DNA from 2 places in the Herminiimonas sp. NPDC097707 genome. Region 1 is predicted to be linked to the other one. Evidence: predicted binding sites of a transcription regulator. Region 1 holds the regulator's gene; the other holds the start of a gene.
The links. The regulator FliA, encoded in region 1, starts transcription of late flagellar genes. The targets are predictions, from matches to a motif close to CTAAAGTTTNNNNNNNNNNNGCCGNTA.
Positions count from the first base shown of each region.

Region 2: the regulator FliA is predicted to act here: its motif matches at 4,679-4,705, upstream of flgM (flagellar biosynthesis anti-sigma factor FlgM).

Region 1 is NZ_JBIWCI010000001.1:717,498-724,784, reverse strand. Features, by position in the region: gene ACIQW9_RS03445 (ATP-binding cassette domain-containing protein) at 1-263, shown strand, start outside; gene ACIQW9_RS03440 (Rossmann-like and DUF2520 domain-containing protein) at 282-1,118, shown strand; gene ACIQW9_RS03435 (DUF1345 domain-containing protein) at 1,142-1,798, opposite strand; gene motD (flagellar motor protein MotD) at 1,997-2,782, opposite strand; gene ACIQW9_RS03425 (flagellar motor protein) at 2,820-3,560, opposite strand; gene ACIQW9_RS03420 (RNA polymerase sigma factor FliA) at 3,542-4,273, opposite strand; gene ACIQW9_RS03415 (MinD/ParA family protein) at 4,277-5,092, opposite strand; gene flhF (flagellar biosynthesis protein FlhF) at 5,085-6,356, opposite strand; gene flhA (flagellar biosynthesis protein FlhA) at 6,353-7,287, opposite strand, start outside.
Region 2 is NZ_JBIWCI010000001.1:1,269,225-1,276,511, reverse strand. Features, by position in the region: gene ispF (2-C-methyl-D-erythritol 2,4-cyclodiphosphate synthase) at 1-47, shown strand, start outside; gene ACIQW9_RS06130 (encapsulin-associated ferritin-like protein) at 132-428, shown strand; gene ACIQW9_RS06125 (hypothetical protein) at 619-918, shown strand; gene ACIQW9_RS06120 (ATP-binding protein) at 1,057-2,424, opposite strand; gene ompR (two-component system response regulator OmpR) at 2,455-3,222, opposite strand; gene ACIQW9_RS06110 (hypothetical protein) at 3,396-3,725, shown strand; gene ACIQW9_RS06105 (flagella synthesis protein FlgN) at 3,834-4,280, opposite strand; gene flgM (flagellar biosynthesis anti-sigma factor FlgM) at 4,321-4,629, opposite strand; gene flgA (flagellar basal body P-ring formation chaperone FlgA) at 4,751-5,458, opposite strand; gene flgB (flagellar basal body rod protein FlgB) at 5,646-6,065, shown strand; gene flgC (flagellar basal body rod protein FlgC) at 6,068-6,472, shown strand; gene ACIQW9_RS06080 (flagellar hook assembly protein FlgD) at 6,491-7,159, shown strand; gene flgE (flagellar hook protein FlgE) at 7,190-7,287, shown strand, end outside.

The DNA of each region.
Region 1 (7,287 bases):
AGGCGGAAGATCGCCAAAAACTGGCAGCGCGCAAAAAACCGATAGAACTCAAAATCAAAAAACTGGAAGAGCAGATCGCCAAACGCAATGCACAGAAAGCTGTCGTGGAAACCGCCCTTGCCGATCCCCTAATATACGACGCCGCCAAGAAAAAGGAATTGAAGCAGTTGCTGGCAGATCAGACTTTCTACACGAAAGAAGTTGCGCAACTGGAGGCGGAATGGCTGGAACAGCAGGAAGCGCTGGAACAAGCCAATCACTGACCGGCAGGATAAACACCCATGAGCAAGCCGAAAACACTCTCCATCATCGGTTGCGGCAAAGTCGGCCAGACGCTGGCGCGCTTGTGGGTGCAGCATCACACTGTCCGGATTCAGGACATACTCAACACTTCCAGCCAAAGCGGCACGCATGCCGCTGCTTTCGTCGGCGCCGGACACGTCGCGAGCGACTATGCTGATCTGCATGCTGCCGATATTTTCCTCATCGCGGCACCCGATGACAGCATTATCAATTGCTGCGAAGCGTTGGCACGCACCAACTGTCTGACGGCAAACAGCATCGTCTTCCACTGTAGCGGTGCCCTTTCCTCATCCGTATTGCACAGCGCCAGCGAACGCGGCGCAGCCGTCGCCAGCATTCACCCGATACGCAGCTTTGCCGCACCTGCAAAGGTCGTTGCAGATTTTGCCGGCACCTACTGCGGCGTGGAAGGCGACCAGCGCGCAATCGAGGTATTGAGCGCAGCATTCACCGCAATCGGCGCAGAGTTCGTCCCCATTAATCGCGATGCAAAGGTTCTGTATCACGCGGCAGCGGTATTCGCTTCCAACTATCTGGTAACGCTGCTGGACACTGCCGTGCAAACCTACGGCAAGGCAGGCATACCTGAAGACACTGCCTTGAAAATGATGGCTGCTCTGGTAAGGGAAACAAGCGAGAATGTTTTGCAGCTCGGTCCCGAGCAAGCACTGACAGGGCCAATTGCGCGTAATGATGTTGCGACTGTCCTCACCCAATATCGCACAGTCAATATGTGGAACAGGCGCTATGGCGCACTCTACAAACAACTGGGGAAATTAACCGCGCATCTGGCACATCGGCGCAAGAGTAAATAAAACCTGTCGGTAGGACGATGAAATCAAGTTCCGATCAAGCCAGCTGCGATATTGATCGACAAACCGATGATAGCGACGTTGAATAGAAAACTTAGCACCGACTGCGCCAGCACTGCCTTGCGCATGCCGGGAGACATCACCGTCACATCAGAAGTCTGCGCAGCCACGGCGATCGTAAAAGAAAAATATAGAAAGTCCCAATAATCCGGATTGAGCTCCGCATCCGGGAAACGCAATGCTCTCCGATTTGCTGGTGATTGGTAATACAGGCGCGCGTAATGAAAGGTGTAAATCGCTCCCAGCAACAGCCAGGAACCCAATACCGTCATGCCGGTAAACACGTAATGGGAAAATTTCAACGCACCGGACAGGCCTTTTGCCGACGTCAACTCAAGGACGATCGCAACCAGACTCAAGGTCGCCACGATAGACAAAATCCCCAGCACCGTCACTGCACCATCATCCTCGCGCCCCGCAATTTCCCTCACCCGTGCGCGATTGGCTGTGGCCATCACCCACCCCATCTGCAACAGATTCGCCCATACCGCAACATTCCACCCAACCAAAAACCGCGTCACCAGCCGCCAGGAATCAGGCGTAACGATGCCGACGATGAGACCGGTCAAGACGATCGATGTCAGGCGCAGGTGGGAATGGGCAAAGCGAGATGTCTTATGCATGAACAGAGTCACCGTCAAGATCAGGGGAAATTTCCGATTCAGGGCAATTTCTTGTAGCGATGAATATACCGCCGATTCAAACGATACATATGACGCTCACGCAAATACTTTATGCACTTTGGCGAAGAAAATAAAAGATCAGGCAAGCAGCCCAATCTTTAACACGGCTTCGGCCTGGAACGTTTCTTTGAACCTTGATCAATCTTCCGCAGTGACAGGCACTTCAGTCACGACATCCGGCAAGCCAGAAAGAATCATCAGTTGCACGCGACGATTACGCAAGCGCCCGTCCATCGTCTCGTTACTGTCGACCGGTTGATTGGCGCCGTGGCCCATCGCGACCAGGCGTTTTTCATTCATCCCGCTGTCGAGAAACAGGCGCACCACGCTGCTGGCGCGCACGGCGGACAATTCCCAGTTGGACGGGAACATCGCATTGTTGATCGGGACATTATCGGTGTGGCCTTCGACCTGAATGTCGTTATCGACCTTGTTCAAGACTTCCGCCACGGCGCGCAAGGCTTTTTCGGATTGTGCACTGAGCTTGGCTTCGCCGGGTGCAAACAGCACGCTGGCATTGATTTCGACGCTGACGCCACGATTGGTTTGTGTCACGCGCACTTTGCCTTCCCTGATCAGCGGCGCCATCGCCTTCAGGATATCGCGTGCGATATTGGTCATGCGGGCTTTTTCGCGTTTGGTGGCGGCATCATTGGCGCGCTGCGATTGCGATTGTACCGGCATGGGCAGCGGTAATATGGGCGCGCTCGATTCAACCGGATCTTTCAGCGCCGGCGCTTTGGGCGTGATGCCGCTGAATGCAATGCCGAGCGAGTTGGACAGGATGCGGTATTTACCTTCGTTGACCGAAGAAATTGCATACATGACGACGAAAAAGGCAAACAGCAAGGTAATGAAGTCGGCATAAGACACCAGCCAACGCTCATGATTTTCGTGTTCTTCTTCGTGTTTTCTACGCGCCATGTGTGCTCAGTCTGCCGATGATGGAAGCAAAGTTGCCTTACATCAGATAGATATTCATCCGCTCTTCGATCAAGCGTGGATTGTCACCAGCGGCAATGCCGGCAAATGCATCGGCCAGCATTTCATGCTTGAAGACATCGCGATTGACGATGGCCTTGAGTTTGCTGGAAATCGGCAGGAACACCAGATTGGCAAAACCGACACCGTAAATCGTCGCCACGAAAGCCACGGCGATACCGCTACCAAGACGGGACGGATCCGACAGGTTTTCCATCACATGGATCAAACCCAGAACGGCGCCCAGAATGCCGATGGTAGGTGCGTAACCGCCGGCTGCTTCCCATATCTTGATCGACAGGCGTTGCTGCGTTTCATACGCGCCGATTTCCATATCCAGCACTTCGCGCAATTTATGCGGATCGACACCGTCGACAATCAGACGCAAACCGTGTGCGACGAATGGATCGTGGACATCCTTGATCATGCGCTCCAGACTCAGCAAGCCTTCACGGCGCGCCACTGTGCTCCAGTTGGTGACGTCATGCATCAGGCTCGCGTAATTATCGTCCTGCGGCATAAAAACGCGGCCGGCCATTTTCAGACCGGTCGCAAAGTTGTGCCAGCCGCTTTGCAGCAGCACCGCACCTATCGTGCCGACAATGACGATAATGAAGGCCGCCGGCTGTACCAGAGAGCCGAGTTTTCCGCCTTCCAGCATTTGCCCGGCAAGTATGCCGCCGAGCGCAAGCACGATACCAATTAAGCTACCCCAGTCCACGCCTTCTCCCTCAAGTTTGCACGCATCCTGGCGATGGCCTGGCTATGTAGTTGAGACACACGGGATTCGGTTACGCCCATGACGGCGCCGATTTCCTTCAGATTCATTTCCTGTTCGTAGTACAGACTCATCAGGATTTTTTCGCGCTCCGGCAAGGCTTCGATAGCAGCGATCACCGCTGAGCGGAAACCGGTATTCATCAAATTCTGCAAGGGATCGGGCGATTCGTCCGTGCAATAGCGATCGAGGAAATGCTCGTTGTCTTCGCTATCGTGAAAATCTTCGTAATAGACCAGTTGGTGGCCGCCGCCATCGCTGAGCAAATCCTGATAATCGGCCAGCGATAACTTGAGCTGCTTGGCGACTTCACTTTCATTCGGTGGGCGACCCAGCTTTTGCTGCAAGCTGTTCATCGCCACCTCGATCTTGCGCATGTTTTGACGCATGCTGCGCGGCATCCAGTCGCTGCTGCGCAATTCGTCCAGCATGGCGCCGCGTATGCGTTGCACTGCGTAGGTTTCAAATTGCGCGCCATGCGTTTCTTCGTAGCGGCCGACTGCATCGAGCAGCCCTATCATGCCGGCCTGAATCAGATCGTCGACTTCCACGCTGGGCGGCAACTTGGCTTTCATCTGATGCGCCAGTTTCTTGACCAGCGGCGCATGTTGGCTTACCAGGTGGTCCCTATCCGATCTTCCATCTGCCGTGTACATTGCTCAGGCCCCGAACTTGGCGCCATGGGCGGATAATGCAAAACGTTCTGCAAGACGACGAAATGCCACCGAGGCGCCTGCCATCGGGAAGGCGTCAATCACTGCGCGTCCCAGGCGTGCGGCGCGTGTCAGGTGATCGTCGGACGGTATCGAGCCGATGAACTGCAGCTGCACGGCCAGATAGCGGCTGGCTGCCTGCGCCATGTTTTGATAGACGATGTGTGCTTCGCGTTCATCGGCATCAGTGACCAGAATACCGAATGGCCGGCGCCCCAGTTGCGCGTTGAGACGCTTGATCAGCGAGTACGCTTCCTTGATCGATGCGGCAGCCGGAGAAACCTGCACCACGATATCGCCGCTCGCCATACCGGGAATCGGAAAATTGTCATTCTTATCCAGCTCGGCATCCACCACCAGCACATCGGACTGTGCTGCCAGCACGCCGAATGCATTGGACAGGCGACGCAACTGATCTGCATCGCGGCTGGCGGCATGGATTGAACCACTGGTCAGCGAAGCAAGGCCAAAACCCTGCGGCATGGACTGCACGACCTGATTCAAGGCACGCTGCTGACGTGCCACATCCAGCAGGGTCGCTTGCATATCGACACCCATGCGGCGCGTGATGCCGGCTGTCGATGCGCAGGCATCCAGCAGCACGACATCGCTGCCGCCGGAAGCAAGAGAGGCGCTCAAATTGACCAGCATTGCACTTTTATCGGCAACCGAAGTGGCGGACAAAAAAGTAAAAATGCGCGGCTTCGGTCCGGCCAGCATGCGCCGCAAACCTTCTGCCTGATCACATTCAAAACTAGCCAAGAATCACCTCACGCAGACTTTTATCGTTCATTGCTTTTGCTGTATTTGCCATTACCAAAGGAATTTCCGCATCATTGAACTGGAATGGCGCTGTCTCACGTTTGAGTTTGAATGCACGGTCGACCAGATATTGCTGGTTCGCGACATGCAGGTCTTCCGGCACGCGCTGTCCATTCGCCACGTAGTATAAGTTTAATTTCTGTCTGATGACTACATCTAGTGCACTACCTATGGTTGCAGCTTCATCAAGTTTGGTCAATATGCAACCGGCCAAGCCATCGCCCATGTAGGAACGCACAACTTCATTGAGCGTTTCTCCGGTCGAGGTGGCGTTCAGGCACAACAGACGTTTGACCTGGCTGCCTGCGCCCGTCAACATTGAGATCTGTTCTGCCACCATTTTGTCACGCTGACTGACGCCGACCGTATCGATCAATATCGTATGCTTGCCCTTGAGCTCATCGAGTGCGATGCGCAGGTCGGCTTCATCTTTCACCGAATGCACCATCACGCCGAGAATCTTGCCGTAGATGCGCAACTGCTCGTAGCCGCCGATACGATAACCGTCAGTCGTGATCAAGGCCAGTTTTCCCGGACCGTGACGCATCACGCAACGCGCCGCCAGTTTCGCGGTAGTCGTGGTTTTGCCGACACCGGTTGGACCGACCAGAGCGTAGACGCCGCCTTTTTCCAGGATTTCGTTTTCATTGCCGATAGTCGCCAGATTGCGCGTCAGGATCGCCTTGATCCAATCCATGCCACTCTGCTTGCTGGCGCCGGCCGGCATTCTTTCAGTCAGATAACGCGCCAGACTGGCGCTGAATCCGGCTGCCAGCATTTCACGCAATACGCCGGATTTGGCCGGCTCGCGTTTGTGCTGGTCGGTCCATGCCAGTTCAGCCAATTGCATTTCCAGCATGCCACGCATGGAACGGATTTCACTCATCACACTGTGCAGTTCGGCGCTGTTGATTTCGCTGGCTGCTGCTTGCAGCGGTGCGCTGGAGGCAATGGCTAACGGTGCCGGCTGTGCAGCCTGCTGCGTTTGATACTTGGGCGCCAGAGCTGCCAGCGTGGTTTCCGAAATCGTTTTCTCAACCATCGGCTCAGCCAGCGATGCCATATCTTCTCCAGCCAGCGCCAGAATCTCAACCCCGCCTTCGACTGCGCGATTGGAAAGAATCACGGCATCGGGACCCAGCGCTTCACGCACCAGGCTCCATGCGCCGCGCGACGTGCTTGCCGTAAATTTTCTTACATTCATACCTGGCCTCCAACTAAGCTAGTAACTCTAATCGTTTTTGAATCGGGCACTTCTGCGTGCGAAAGAACTTTCAACTGCGGCAATGCACGGCGCAGGAAACGCGCCAGCAGTGCCCTTAACTGTGCCGGCACCAGCAGTACCGGCGTCAATCCCATTTGCTCCTGTTGACGCGTCGCCGCTTCGGCTTGCGCGGCGATCGTATCGGCCAGGCCCGGCTCGATGCCCGCGCCTTCCGGTCCGCTGGCGCTCAAGGCTTGTGTCAGCAGGCGCTCGAGGCGATTATCCAGCGTCATCACGGACAATTCGTTCGTCGATGGGAACAACTGCTGCACGATGGCGCGACCCAGCGCGATGCGCACCAGCGCCGTCAATTCATTGACGTCTTGCGTATGCGTGGCATGCTCGGTCAATGTTTCGATAATGCTGTGCATGTCGCGTATGTGTACGCCTTCGATCAACAGGTTCTGCAAGACTTTTTGCAGGGTGGAGAGCGAAATCAGTTTCGGCACCAGGTCTTCCACCAGCTTCGGCGATTCCTTGGTCAGGTGTTCCAGCAATTGCTGCACTTCCTGGCGGCCCAGCAATTCAGCTGCGTGAGTGGTAATCAGATGATTCAAATGCGTGGCGACCACGGTGCCTGCATCGACCACGGTGTAACCCATGCCTTGCGCCTGTTCACGCAGGCTGGCATCTATCCAGGTAGCGGGCAAACCGAAGGCCGGATCGCTGGTGGCCTGGCCCGGCAGCGTGCCGCTCACCATGCCAGGATTGATGGCAAGGAACTGACCGGCCAGCGCTTCGCCGCTGCCCACTTCCACGCCTTTGAGCGTGATGCGATAAGCAGATGGCTTCAGTTCGAGGTTGTCGCGAATATGCACTGGCGGCGATAGGAAACCGACTTCCTGTGCGAATTTTTTGCGTATGCCCTTGA
Region 2 (7,287 bases), 550 kb from region 1:
AAGGGATCGCTGCCGAAGCGGTGGCCTTGATTTATCAGAGATCATGAAACGGATCGAATTTTTTGACCATTCCCTTGTCTACCCAGCGAGACTGATTTTTTCAACAGAAATACATTCATAAGAGTGCATACATGTCGAATGAAGGCTATCACGAGCCGATAGATAAATTGTCGGCGGAAACCATGGACATGCACAGGGCGATTACCTCGCTGATGGAAGAGCTGGAAGCGGTCAACTGGTATAACCAGCGCGTCGATGCCGCGACCGACCCTGAATTGAAGAAAATCCTTGCGCATAATCGTGACGAGGAAAAAGAACACGCGGCAATGGTGCTGGAATGGATACGCAGGCGCGATCCCAAAATGGACAAGGAATTGCGCAATGCCTTGTTCAAGGAAGGTCCGATCACCGCTGATCATCACGAATAAGCAGTATAAAAAGCAGTATAAAAACGACAAGCTGACGAAAAACATTGAATTTTTAGGCTTCGGCGCAATCTATTGCAGCAAAGGCTGGATTCACGCATAGTGCAGTTATACGAAATCGTGCAGAAAAAGGCCGCAGACATCCGTTTCGCACGATTCGGCTATACTACGAAGACTCAGGAGTGACACATACATGGCATCTTTTCTTTTCAGTCAGCATGCACAAGGTTGGCAACAAATGTTCCGCCGCAGCCAATCCGGCGGCTTTGCTTCGCGTTTGCTCGCGTGGCTGGTGCTGGGTCTGGTATTGATGGTCGGCCTGCTGGTGGTCGTGACGGTGCTGTTGCTGAGCTGGTTGCTGATTCCGGTGCTGCTGTATAAAAGACGTCGTGCACTGAAAGCACGATTTGAAGCGGAACGCGCCTTTCATCAATCTGCGCATGGCGACATCATCGACGGCGTAGTGACTGAAATCAGGGATGAAAAAATGTAAGCTTGCGCTTGTTTGCCAGACGGCGAACAACAGTTAATAAAAACGCACATTGCTGAAAGGCATGTGCGTTTTTTTATTGATGCGTCGATGAATCGGGCTGCTTGCTGCCTTATGCGCAGCCCGCATCTGCCAGGCAGCTCAGATGGTAAAAGGGGAGTGGCGTTTCCTGGGATTGGCCAGGACTATCTGTACCGTCAGCCCGCCGCCATCGCGATTGAACAGATGCAGCTTGCCGCCGTGCCGCTTGATGATGCGATCGACGATCGCCAGGCCCAGGCCGGCACCATTGGCTTGTCCGCGTGCACTATCCATGCGGGTAAAGGGGCGCAGCAGGCGGACAATCTCTTCTGTCGGCACGCCGGCGCCGTGATCAGCGATTTCCAGTATGACTTTGTCGCCCTCGATGCGGCAGCATATGTCGATATCGACATGATGGGCGTCAATCGCCTTGCCGTAGCGGCGCGCATTTTCAACCAGGTTATTGACGACGCGTTTGATATCGATGGCATTCCCGAGGACGATCACCTTGTCTTCAATGACGGGGTGCACCTGCACATCGGGCAGACGGGCGGCTTCGTGCGCCGCTTCCGATAGCAACGCCGTCAGGTCGATGGATTTGAAATGGCTGCTGTCTACCGGCTTCGCATAATCCAGAAATTGGCCGATGATGGCGTCCATCTGTTCCAGATCGGATTGCATGCCTTTGCGCGCATCATCCTGCAGGCCCGCCATTTCCACTTCCAGCTGCATGCGAGCGAGCGGGGTGCGCAGATCGTGTGAAATACCGGCGAGAACCACTGCGCGGTCGGACTCCACCCGGTTCAAGTCATCGACCATTTGATTGAAGCTGTGATTGGCTTCACGGATTTCAGTCGGGCCGCTTTCCGGCAAGGGCGCGGGCCACTGTCCGTTGGCAATCGCACGGGTGGCGGCGGTGAGGCGCGCCAATGGCTGGTTGATCAGGCCGGAAATCATCAGTGCGCCCAGCAGCGATAACAGCAGGGTGGCCGCACCCCAGCCTATCCATTGCGCGCCAAAACTGGCTTCCACCCGACTGCGATCCAGCATCAGCCAGTACTCATCGTCGGAAATGGTGAAGCTGACCCAGAAGCCGGCGACATCGTTGACTGTACGGGCAAAACGGGTGTCCTTGCCCAATGCAGCGCGTACGCTTTCCTGAATGCTGCGCACCACGCTGTTTTCGATAGGAGGTTCGACGCGATCGCTGTCTTCCAGCGGATAGACGCGTATGCCTTCATTGCTGGAAAGATCGAACAGCAATTCGCGCCGCAAGTCGGGCGCTGAGTGTGTCAGAGCGGCACGTGTAATGGTAACGACGGAGATGACTTGTGCGGCGATTTGGTTGGCGCGCGGTGTCTCTTCAACCGCGCGATAGCTGGCGATCCAGGCAGCCATGCTGGCGGCAATCAGAAAGGCGAGCAGAAAAAAAGTGCGCCAGAATAGACCGCTTCTTATCCAGTTCAGGCGATTTGACGATATGGACATCCGTGGATTTTTCACGCAGTTGCAAAGAGATTAGCGCGGCTTGCCTTCTGGAATGAAGACATAGCCGAGACCCCAGACGGTTTGAATATACAGTGGCGTGGATGGATCCGGTTCGATCAATTTCCGCAGGCGTGAAATCTGTACATCGAGGCTGCGATCGAATACTTCATATTCGCGACCACGCGCCAGTTCCATCAGTTTTTCACGTGATAACGGTTGGCGGGCGTGGCGTGCAAACACCTTCAAGACGGAAAATTCACCAGTGGTCAGTGGTACGGTTTCGTCATTTTTTTTCAGCGTGCGTGTGCCGAGATCCAGCGTAAACTCGCCGAAGGTAAATGATTGCGGCGTTTCGGACGGCGCACCCGGCGCTTCATCGGGGCCGACACGACGCAGCACGGCGCTGATGCGCGCCACCAGTTCGCGCGGGTTGAAAGGTTTGGCAATGTAATCGTCGGCGCCCATTTCAAGACCGACGATACGATCGACATCTTCGCCTTTGGCGGTCAGCATGATGATAGGCGTCTTGTCGCCGGCACCGCGCAGACGGCGGCAGATCGACAGGCCGTCTTCTCCCGGCAGCATCAGATCCAGTACCAGCAGGTCGTAGCGTTCACGCAGCCAGAGCTTGTTCATCGCCTGCGCATTCTCTGCCGTCACTACATTGAATCCTTGTTCAGACAGATAGCGACGCAGCAAGTCGCGCAAACGCAAATCGTCATCCACCACCAGCACCTTGGTTTGATGCGCATTGGTCGAATGGCCTGGTTCCTTCATGGGTACATTTGTCGTATTCATTTTGCTATGGTAACGTCAGAAAGACTTTTCGGTACAAGGTGAATTGCAGGCATTACAAAGTGTTACAACCTTTACGGAAATGGACTTAGGGCTGGCTGCAAAGCAGCATAAACTTTGGACATGGTTTGCAACAGGGGGCGTGTCCATCGGGAGCGCAGCGGAAGATGACAATGATGAATATAACATTGAAGAGAATGGGATTGGTGATGGTGCTGCTTGCAGCGTTTGCCGGCACAACGACAGCGTATGCGCAGTCACGCTTCCAGGGGAATGCGTTCGGATATGTGACGCAGGATGATTCTCGTCAACGTTTCAATCAGGATAGGCGTGGGGATAATGGCCAACGTCAGGCGCGCGAACGTCGTGACGACTATGGTGCAGATCGTAATGCGGGGCGGCAGGATCAGGGGCGCCGCGATCCGCGTTTGTCGCCCGACGAACGGCGCGCATTGCGCCGCCAGATTGATGAGGCTGGACGCGATATTTATGCGCCGCGCCGATAGATGCTTCAAGCCGGATAGTGAAAGCAAAAAAATATGCCGCCATCACTGGCGGCATATTTTTTTGCGGAGTGCAGACACGACGGGTGGGACCCGTCAATACATGAATAATCAGCCGGCGACGATGTGGCGGCTCATGGCCTTGCTTGCTGTCTGACCGTCCGGTCCGTAGGTATTGTTGCCTTGCACGCTGCCATGCTGCAGGATATTGAGCACGTTCTGATTACGCACTATCTGCTTGTTGAGCAGCGTTCCGTTGACGCGATTCAGTTCCTTGCCGGCTTCCGCCAGTGCAATCAGTTCATGCCAGGATGTCTTCGCAGTAGCCGAAGCGGCAGGGCTGCCTAACCAGGCTTGCATGCCCGCTTCGTTTGTTTCAAAACCTGCTGTTCCGAGGCGTGCGTGTCGTTTGGCGGCCAGTTCGGCCATGTGCAGCGCAGCTTTTGCCTTGGGTTCGGTCAAGGCGGCGATGGCTTCGATATCGGCGGCAATCAGCTTTTCCTGCTCTAGTTGCAGCAATTCCGTCAATGCGCGTACAGCTTTGTGTTCTTCACTCAAGCTGTCTGCAGGGTTGCTACCGAACGAATCCATGTTGAAATTAACCTCTCCGGGCGGAGATCAGGTCTTTTACCGTGTCCATCAGTCCATCTGCAACGCGTTCTGCGTTGACCTGGAACTGACCGCCGGCAATCGCTGCCTTGATCTCTTCCACTTTTTTAGTATCGAATGCGCTGGCACTGGAAACCTGGCTGGTCAACGCCTGTACTTGCGTCGACAGCGTGACATTGGCCGACGGAGCCTTGCTGCTGCTGGCGCCTGCGGCTTTTTCAGTTCCCTTGCCCGCGCGGGTTTGCGTCGTATTGACGCCTATGCCTGCGGTTTTCTTGCTTGAGTCATCAATTTTCACGACATCACCCCGTTTGGTTTGCGGCAAAACGCCTATCTCTTGATGGGACTAACGGCGTTATTAGGCCAAACTTTAATATTAAATTGGTGAAACGTAAAATTTTGTTTCTCAATCTAGCTTGTTAATACGTTAATTCAACGACGCCGCCCAATTTTGCAATTCCGCTAATGACCTGACCTGCCGGTGTGCGGACCTGGGTTAACTGGCCTTCATTTGCATTATTCAGTGCGCGCGCTTCGCTGGAGACGCTGAAGCCTGCGCCATTGACGATCACCCGCACCGCCTGTCCCTGCTGGATTGCCTGCTGGTTGCGCAATGCATCCTGCCGCAGCGGCGCACCCAGCGCCACCATGGTGGCTGCGGTGCGGCCTATGGCCTGCGATGCATCGGTGATGACGCCGGCCGGCAAAGTGGTGAGGTCGCCCTTGAGCGTGGCAATGTCGCCCTGTCCTATGGTTTGTCCCTGTGATAGCGGGGCAGCTGCGGCGATGTATTCGCCGTGTACCTGTACTTTTGCCTGTACATAAATGGTCCACCGGGATGGGGCGCTGCAACGCAAGCCTACGCTGGTCTTGCCCCAGGCCTTGCTGGATGCGGGCAGGAATGCTTCCGGTGCGACGCATGCCGGCAATTTGGTGCGTGGATCTATAGAGCCCATCGTTATCCGCACTTCACCCGGCAAGCCGGCAGCCTGCGTGCGCAAAAACTGTTCGGCCGTTTGTTTCAGTACGCCCAGATCCTGACGCGCTTCGGGCTCGACACCCTGCGCGACAGCACATTGCGCGGAGAGAGCGAGGGCGGCAATAACAAAATTAAAAGTGTGTCTCATGGCTGGCTATGGATTGATCGCACGACCATGGTACTGATTGGATGCTACGGCAAAGCTGGGAATAGCACGGATTTTTGTCTTCTTATCGTTTGATCGAAGCGGGTGTGTGCTCCGTATGATCCACGCTATACAAATCCATTATCGGCGCAGAACGGGAAGTTCCTGAACGCGCACTTCGGAGGTCGACATGATCGGAAAACTTGATGACTTGATGCGCTTTCAGGAGACGGCACTGAGTCTGCGCGCGCAACGTCAGCAATTGCTGGCATCGAATATTGCCAATGCGGATACGCCCAACTTCAAGGCGCGTGACATCGATTTTAACAAGGCCTTGCAAGGCGCGATAGCCAAGAGCGCCGGCGGCGCAACAGCGCCGGCCGCTCTGGTGAAGACGACTGCGGCACATCTGTCGTCGAATACGCACGCGACGATAGGCGGAGCGCCGCTGTTATACAGCAATACGCAGCAGGGCAATATCGACGGCAACACGGTCGATATGGATGTGCAGCGCAATCAGTTTACCGATAACGCGATGCGCTATGAAGTCAGCGTCACGCTGGCATCGTCGAAAATCAGGGGAATGCTCACCGCTATTCAGGGGCAATAATCATGTCGCTATTTAATATCTTTAACGTTGCCGGTTCGGCCATGAGTGCGCAGAGTCAGCGCCTCAATGTGGTCTCGAGCAATATCGCCAATGCCGAAAGCACCACCAGCGCCGATGGCAAGACCTATCGCGCCAAACAGGTGGAATTTCAGTCGCTGCCGATGGCGGGTGCGACATCCACAGGCGTCAAGGTCAAGCAGGTGGTCGAAGACGCTTCGCCGCTGAAAATGGTGTTCGATCCAAAACATCCGAATGCCGATGAAACCGGCCATGTCGCGATGCCGAATGTGAATGTCGTGGAAGAAATGGTCAACATGATTTCCGCCTCGCGTTCCTATCAAACCAATGTCGAAACCATGAATGCGGCCAAGACGATGCTACTGAAAACGCTGACGCTCGGTCAGTAAACAATAAAAGGAATAATCATGAGCGCTATCAGTAATACCTTGCCGCAGTCTGTACTCGACGCGATGAATCCGAGTGCGACGAAGACCAAATCCAGCGTAGATGAAGCGCAGGATCGCTTCATGAAGCTGTTGATTACGCAGATGCAAAATCAGGATCCGCTGAATCCTATGGATAACGCTCAGGTAACCAGTCAAATGGCGCAATTGTCGACGGTGACCGGGATCGACAAAATGAATGAAACGCTGCAGTCCCTGATTGGCAGCTACCAGTCCAGCCAAACGCTGCAGTCCGCCAACCTGATTGGTCATGGCGTGCTGGCGCCGGGCAACAAACTCGGCCTGGCAGAAGATAAAGCACTGATGGGCGTTGAATTCCCGGAAGCGATCGATTCGGCGGAAGTAGTGATCAAGGATGCAGCCGGCAACGTGGTGCAGACGCTGAGCTTGGGCAAGCAAGATGCTGGCACTGTGCCGCTGCTGTGGGATGGCACAAAAGCGGATGGCAGCAAGGCGGAAGAGGGCACTTATACGTTTGCTGTAACGGCGCTGGTCGCTGGCAAGGCAGTCACGGCCAACGAACTGCAGTTTGGGATGGTGACGACCGTGACTACCGGCCAAAACGGCGTGAAGCTGAATGTACCCGGACTGGGCGCACTCGATCTTTCCGATATTCGTCAATATCTTTAATACAGCGGCAAACCAACCCAGGAGAAATACATGAGTTTCCAACAAGGTTTGAGCGGATTGAATGCCGCTACCAAAAGTCTAGAAGCAATCGGCAATAACGTCGCTAACTCGGGTACAGTCGGTTTCAA